Cellulophaga algicola DSM 14237: one gene and its partner. The protein of the gene in region 1 interacts with the protein of each later gene in a pairwise test. Links are inferred from orthologs where the notes say so. Each region holds a gene or a part of one and is shown in the gene's direction. Other genes may lie near its edges.

Region 1 (3,588 bases):
TCCTAAATATTGGTTAATTTCAAAATATAACTTACCTTTTTTTACCAAATTATGAGCCGCAAAATCAGTTATTTTTTTGTAAAATAATAAAGGGTTATTGTCTGCCACAAACAAAGCCAACCCTGGTTCATACTTTAATACATTAGCATTCATGGCCGCCTTTTCTAATTCACGCACGTAAGGCGGATTAGACACTATAATATCAAATTCTTCCTGCAAGGTTTCTATATCTAAAATACTTTCTTGGATAAAGTCGATAGCAACCTTATTTAACCTTGCATTCTGCTTTGCTACTGCAATAGCTTTTCCTGAAACATCTAAGGTATATACTTTCGAGTTTGGTAAATGTTTAGCCAGCGAGATAGGGATACATCCACTTCCAGTGCCTATGTCTAATATTTTTAATTTAGAGTGATGATCTTCAATATCGCCTAAAATCCAACGAACCAATTCTTCCGTCTCAGGTCTTGGTATCAACACATGTTCATTAACTATAAATTCCAAATCCATAAATTCCGTTTTACCAATAATATATTGAACAGGAACATGAAGTTTTAATTTACTCAAAGCTTCAAACAAAGGAGATTCATCTTCTTTAGCAACAATTAAATTAGGCTCCATTGCTAATACGAAGCGTTGTAACCCTAAATAATGTTCTATAAGCATATAAAAAAAACTATTTACTTCTTCTTTTTGATATGAAGCATCTAGCTCTTGGTGAAATATATTTTTAATTTCTTTTAAAAGCATACCCTCTTATTTTAAATCCTTCAACATCCAAACGGGACAAGAGAAATGACCTGTATTTCCCATAGGAGCTTCTAAATATTCAAAACCAGATTTCTTATATAATTTCTGAGCCGCTTCCATATAAGGCATCGTTTCTAAATACATTTTATCAAAACCATATTCTTTTGCTTTCTCTATGCAAGCATTTATCATTTGCGCCCCTACTCCTTTTCCTCTCGCTGCTTCTAAAAAATACATTTTCTGAAGCTCACATACATTGCCTTCATAATTTTCTAATTGTGCAATGCCACAACACCCAATAACTTCATGGTTTTCTTCTACCACAAAATAAGTTGCTTTAGGAACATTATAATTCTCAAACATATGATCTAGTGCTTTATCGGCATATGCCGTACCTACTTTTGGCACTCCTAAATCTACCAATACTTTACGAACAACTTTTGCTACGTCTGCATTATCTTTTTGTTGAATTTCCCGAATTGTAATACTTCCCATAATTTCCTAAAACGATATCTATATAATATCCTATTTTTGCGACGTGAAGATACATGAATTTTATATTTTACGTTGCATACAAATTGCTCAAAACGGTTTAGGAACTACAGCTCCCAACCCAATGGTTGGTGCTGTTATCGTGCATGAAAATAAAATTATAGGGGAAGGTTACACAAGTCCATATGGCGGCCCACATGCTGAAGTAAACGCTATTAATGCAGTTGCAGACAAAAACTTGCTTGTAAACGCAACAATATATGTAACCCTTGAACCCTGTTCTCACCATGGTAAAACGCCTCCTTGTGCAGATTTGATTATTAAACACAAAATTAAAAATGTTGTCGTGGGACTTTTAGATCCGCATGAAAAAGTAGCAGGTCAGGGTATTCAAAAACTAAAAGATGCTGGATGTACTGTTACTGTTGGTGTTTTAGAAAACGAATGCAGAGAACACCACAAACGTTTTTTAACTTTTCAAGAAAAAAATAGACCTTATATTATTTTAAAATGGGCAGAAACAGCAGATGGTTTTATTGCTCCAGAATTAGCCCTAAGAACTAAAGAAAAACAACCTTTTTGGATTACCAATACGTACTCTAGACAACTTGTACATCAATGGCGAGCAGAAGAACAAGCCATTTTAGTAGGTACCCATACTGTACTAGCAGATAATCCGAAATTAGATGTACGCAGTTGGACAGGCAAGAACCCAACACGGATTATTTTAGATCGGAATTTAAAAATTAATACTACTTTTCATGTAGTAGATAAAAGTATAAAAACCATTATTTTTACTGAGATTTTAGAGGAGTCACGGTACCAAAGTGAGGTAATTTATATTCCGATAGATTTCAAAAAAAATATAGCTTCTCAAATCTGTACAGCACTTTACCTTCAAAATATACAAAGTGTTATTATAGAAGGTGGCTTGCAAACCCTACAAACTTTCATTGCAGAAAACTTATGGGATGAAGCCCGCATATTTAAAGGGAATTCTTTATTTAAACGCGGTGTAAAAGCGCCTATAATAGCTACTAGAACTTTGAAAGAAACTAGAAACATAGAAAAAGACATTTTAAACCTATATTACAATGATTAAGAATATAATTTTTGATTTTGGAGATATTTTCATCAACCTAGATAAACCCGCAGTTTTTAAAGCCCTAACTAAAGTTGGTTACACTGAAATTACACCGGAATTAGATGAAATTTTTAAAACCTACGAAATGGGTTTACTAACTTCTGATGATTTTATATTAAAACTTAAAAAGATTTTCCCAAGTGCTACTTCGAAAGAAATTAAAGACGCATGGAATAGTATCCTTTTAGATTTCCCTGAAAACCGATTACTATTTCTAGAGCTATTGGCTTCCGAAAAGAAATATCGGTTATTTTTATTGAGTAACACCAATGAAATTCATATTGATCACGCCATAGAATATATGGGGGCAGATCGGTTTAATAGATTTAAAGCCTGTTTTGAAAAATTTTACTTGTCTCACGAAATAAATTTAAGAAAACCTAACAAAGATATTTACGAATTTGTTTTATCAGAAAACAATCTTATTGCTGAAGAAACTTTTTTTGTGGATGACACTAAAGAAAACACAGACACTTCGTCTGCATTAGGAATTAAAAGTTGGAATTTAATAGTAGGTAAAGAAGATATTACGCAATTAAAGAGCAAATTGTAGATGATCGATTTAATATTATGCATCCTCTTTTCTAGTTCACTCTTTGTGATCTTTAAACTTTATAATACGTATAAAGTCCAAACCCTTTTTGCAATAATCACCAACTATTTTGTTGCAGCTATTTTTTCAATTTTCTTTTACGAAGAGTCTATAGATTTTTCAACACTACCCAGTAAAGCCTGGTTTTTGCCCACTATAAGCCTTGGTTTTTTATTTATATTAGTTTTCTATATTACCGCAAAAACATCACAACAAATTGGTGTTTCTGTAGCCTCTGTATCTTCTAAAATGTCATTAGTTATTCCTGTACTTGCAGGTGTAATCTTGTATAAAGAAGAACTAGGAACACTTAAAATAGTCGGAATAATTCTAGCACTCATTGCTGTATATTTTGCCTCTTTAAAAGACCGCACAATTACTGTAAAGACAGGAACGCTAGTACTACCTTTGCTTTTATTTCTGGGATCTGGATTCGTAGATACCAGTATTAAATACATACAAACCACCTACGTATCTAAACAAGAATTTCCTTTTTTTTGCACTGTAGTGTTTACATCTGCTGGAATTTTTGGGGTCCTCTTCATTTTAATAAGGTCATTTAAAGTACCTTTAAAAATAAATTATCGAAATATTTTAGGCGGAATAGTTC
Region 2 (3,604 bases), 3.3 Mb from region 1 along the record:
CAGAAGAATCTGTAAAGAACAGACAACATTATATTTTTCAAGAAGGTAAAACAGTATTTAAATTTGCGGTGTCTAATATGGCAGAAGCAGCAGCTCAAATCATGGAACGTAATTCATTAACACATGATGATGTTGATTGGTTGGTGCCACACCAAGCCAATAAACGTATTATTGATGCTACAGCTAATAGAATGGGCTTAGATCATGATAGAGTAATGATGAATATTCAGAAGTATGGGAATACAACATCTGCAACTTTACCGCTTTTATTAAATGATTACGAAAAGCAATTAAAAAAAGGGGATAACTTGGTTTTTGCTGCTTTCGGAGGAGGATTCACTTGGGGATCTATCTATTTAAAATGGGCATATAACTCAAAATAACAATATCAACTATTATATTAAACTAGAATTCGATGGATATTAAAGAAATTCAAAGCTTGATTAAATTTGTAGCCAAATCAGGTGCTAGCGAAGTTAAATTAGAGATGGAAGACATCAAAATAACAATTCGCACAGGTGCAGCTGGTCATGAGCCAACTTCATATGTTCAGCAAATACCAATGGCACACAATCAAATGATGGCTGCAGCACCTGCACATGAGGAAGCTCCTTCAGTAGAAATTGCAGCAAAAGCAGAAGCTAATGAGGATGATAAATACATCACTATAAAGTCGCCAATTATTGGTACATTCTATAGAAAAGCTTCACCAGAAAAACCTGTTTTTGTTGAAGTCGGTAGTACTATAAACAAAGGAGATGTACTTTGTGTTATTGAAGCAATGAAATTATTCAATGATATTGAATCTGAGGTTTCGGGTAAGATTGTTAAAGTTTTAGTAGACGATTCTTCACCAGTGGAATTTGATCAACCATTATTTTTGGTAGATCCATCATAAGAAATTTTAGATACTTAAATTTTAAATGGTTGTCTTCAACCATTTAAAATCCATTTAAAATTTAGGATTCAACATTTAAAATTTCAAAAGATGTTTAAAAAAATATTAATTGCAAATAGAGGAGAAATTGCACTGCGTATTATCAGGACCTGCCGTGAGATGGGAATTAAAACTGTTGCAGTTTATTCTAAGGCCGATGAAGAAAGTCTGCATGTACGTTTTGCAGATGAAGCAGTATGTATTGGTCCAGCTCCTAGTAGTGAGTCTTATTTAAAAATACCAAATATTATAGCAGCAGCAGAAATTACAAATGCTGATGCTATTCACCCAGGATACGGGTTTTTATCTGAAAATTCTAAATTTTCAAGAATTTGTGCAGAACACGATATTAAGTTTATTGGTGCCTCTGGGGACCAAATAGATAAAATGGGTGATAAAGCTACTGCAAAAATAACAATGAAAGAAGCTGGCGTACCTTGTGTGCCTGGTTCTGATGGGTTGTTAAAAGATGTTGCAGATGCCAAAAAGATTGCTAAAAAAATGGGATATCCCGTTATGATAAAAGCAACTGCTGGTGGTGGTGGAAAAGGAATGCGTGCTGTTTGGAGTGAAGATAAATTAGAAGATCTTTACAATAGTGCTGTTCAAGAAGCTAAAGCGGCATTTGGTAATGGCGGTATGTACATGGAAAAGCTTATTGAAGAGCCACGACATATTGAAATTCAAATTGTTGGGGATCAATACGGTAAAGCATGTCACTTGTCAGAAAGAGATTGCTCTATTCAAAGACGTCATCAAAAGCTTACCGAAGAAACTCCTTCTCCTTTCATGACCGATAAGTTACGAGATGAAATGGGTGCAGCTGCAGTAAAAGCAGCTGAGTTTATAAAATATGAAGGTGCAGGTACGATAGAATTTTTGGTAGATAAACACCGTAACTTCTATTTTATGGAGATGAATACACGTATTCAAGTAGAGCACCCTATAACAGAACAAGTAATAGATTACGATCTTATTCGTGAGCAAATTCTTGTAGCTGCTGGTGTTCCAATCTCTGGTAAAAACTATTTACCTAAGTTACATTCTATTGAATGTAGAATTAATGCAGAAGATCCTTATCATGATTTTCGCCCTTCACCAGGAAAAATAACAACCTTACATACTCCTGGAGGTCACGGTATTCGTTTAGATACGCATGTATATAGTGGCTATACTATACCTTCAAATTATGATTCTATGATCGCTAAATTAATAACCACAGCTCAAACAAGAGAAGAGGCTATTAATAAAATGAAGCGTGCTTTAGATGAATTTGTAATAGAAGGTGTAAAAACAACAATCCCTTTTCATAGACAATTGATGGATCATCCAGATTATTTGGCAGGAAATTATACCACCAAATTTATGGAAGATTTTAAAATGGATCCTCCTAAGGAATAAATAGTATAAAAAACTCCGGCATATAGCCGGAGTTTTTGTTTTGTAGGTATTTTAAAAGTTCAAGCGATAATTTTATTCTTTATTTCTACAGATTCTAAAACCTTGATCCATAGCTCTTCTTTTGGCTTCATTATACCCTCTGTGAGCTACTTTAGCATAATCATCTATGTTGATCCATCCGCCACCTCTTTGAGTTCGGTATGTTCCCTTAGAAATATGTTCTGTTACATGCCACTCTTCACACCATTCCATAACGTTGCCAGTCATATCATAAAAACCCAGTTCATTAGGTTTTTTTAAACCCACAGGTTTCGTGGAGCAGTGATTGCGTTGCATGCTTCGGTAGTTCCAGTTTCCAGAAAGAATAGTATCACCTGTATCTTTCCAAGTCCACGCAACACTGTTAATCTCATTACTACCGCTAAATGTAAAACTTTTGCTTAGCTGCCCACCTCCAGCAGCATATTCCCATTCTACCTCTGTTGGCAATCTGTACCCATTTGCTTTTTTATTGATACGAATATCTCCATCTAAAGTATCTTTGGTAGTATCAATAGCATAATAAGGAAGCAAGCCTTCTTTGTTACTTCGTTTATTGCAATAGGTGATACATTCATACCAAGTAACCATTTCAACAGGTAAATTGTCACCTATAGTGTTAGAAGGGTTAATGGGCATAATTTCGTTCCATTCCTTTTGCGTAACTTCAAACTTACCCATATAAAAGTCAAGAACTTTACCTTTAATTCCATACAATTGTGAATTCTTATTTTTCATTATTCCTCCTTTTACAAAAATAAAATTAGCAGAAGTAAGAGGTTCTGCCTTCTTTTCTACGCAGGAGCTATGTAAGAGAAGGGTTAGAACAAATAAGAAGTATACTGTAGATTTTTTCATTTAAAAAAGCAGGATTGAGTTTGAGCTAACTAAAATTGTTGCGAGTACTTGTAGCGATGTAGTTTACCAGATGGTAGCGTTTATTTTACCCCAGTTTCCATTACCGTCATTTTGACTTGCGGTGTAATTAAAGCTTTCAATACCAAAAACTTGGTACCATCCCCAGTTATTCAAACTACCTTCATTACCGTAAGTACCCCAATGTTCTGCATGTTGTTGAAAGCTAATTCGCTGATCTACATTTAAAGCAATGCCATTTGGATTTTTGTTTTCAGAAATAAATTGCTTGAACTTTTTATCTCCTTCTACAGAAGGTCCCTCTCTATCTTGAATTAAGAACCTGTAATTTTTGTTGTTTACTGTAAAGTC

Evidence for each region. The genes of interacting proteins can lie anywhere in the genome.
Region 2: the proteins of ribD (region 1) and accC interact in binary tests that used the Escherichia coli proteins (3 or more experiments, as listed by UniProt). The link is inferred for Cellulophaga algicola DSM 14237 from one-to-one orthologs.

What each region holds. Positions count from the first base shown.
Region 1 is NC_014934.1:4,883,427-4,887,014, forward strand. Bases 493-3,316 are described here. They hold ribD (bifunctional diaminohydroxyphosphoribosylaminopyrimidine deaminase/5-amino-6-(5-phosphoribosylamino)uracil reductase RibD), read left to right. Parts: upstream 493-1,288; coding sequence 1,289-2,344; downstream 2,345-3,316. Other genes in these bases: prmC (peptide chain release factor N(5)-glutamine methyltransferase), read right to left, coding at 493-750; CELAL_RS21225 (GNAT family N-acetyltransferase), read right to left, coding at 757-1,245; CELAL_RS21235 (HAD hydrolase-like protein), read left to right, coding at 2,337-2,939; CELAL_RS21240 (DMT family transporter), read left to right, coding at 2,940-3,316. In the rest of the region: more of prmC, read right to left, coding at 1-492; more of CELAL_RS21240, read left to right, coding at 3,317-3,588. UniProt on the Escherichia coli protein: Converts 2,5-diamino-6-(ribosylamino)-4(3h)-pyrimidinone 5'-phosphate into 5-amino-6-(ribosylamino)-2,4(1h,3h)-pyrimidinedione 5'-phosphate.
Region 2 is NC_014934.1:1,549,937-1,553,540, reverse strand. The notes cover bases 324-3,163. They hold accC (acetyl-CoA carboxylase biotin carboxylase subunit), read left to right. Parts: upstream 324-988; coding sequence 989-2,338; downstream 2,339-3,163. Other genes in these bases: CELAL_RS06635 (formylglycine-generating enzyme family protein), read right to left, coding at 2,411-3,115; accB (acetyl-CoA carboxylase biotin carboxyl carrier protein), read left to right, coding at 416-898; CELAL_RS06650 (beta-ketoacyl-ACP synthase III), read left to right, coding at 324-383. Also shown: more of CELAL_RS06650, read left to right, coding at 1-323; CELAL_RS21395 (glycoside hydrolase family 11 protein), read right to left, coding at 3,299-3,604. UniProt on the Escherichia coli protein: This protein is a component of the acetyl coenzyme A carboxylase complex; first, biotin carboxylase catalyzes the carboxylation of the carrier protein and then the transcarboxylase transfers the carboxyl group to form malonyl-CoA.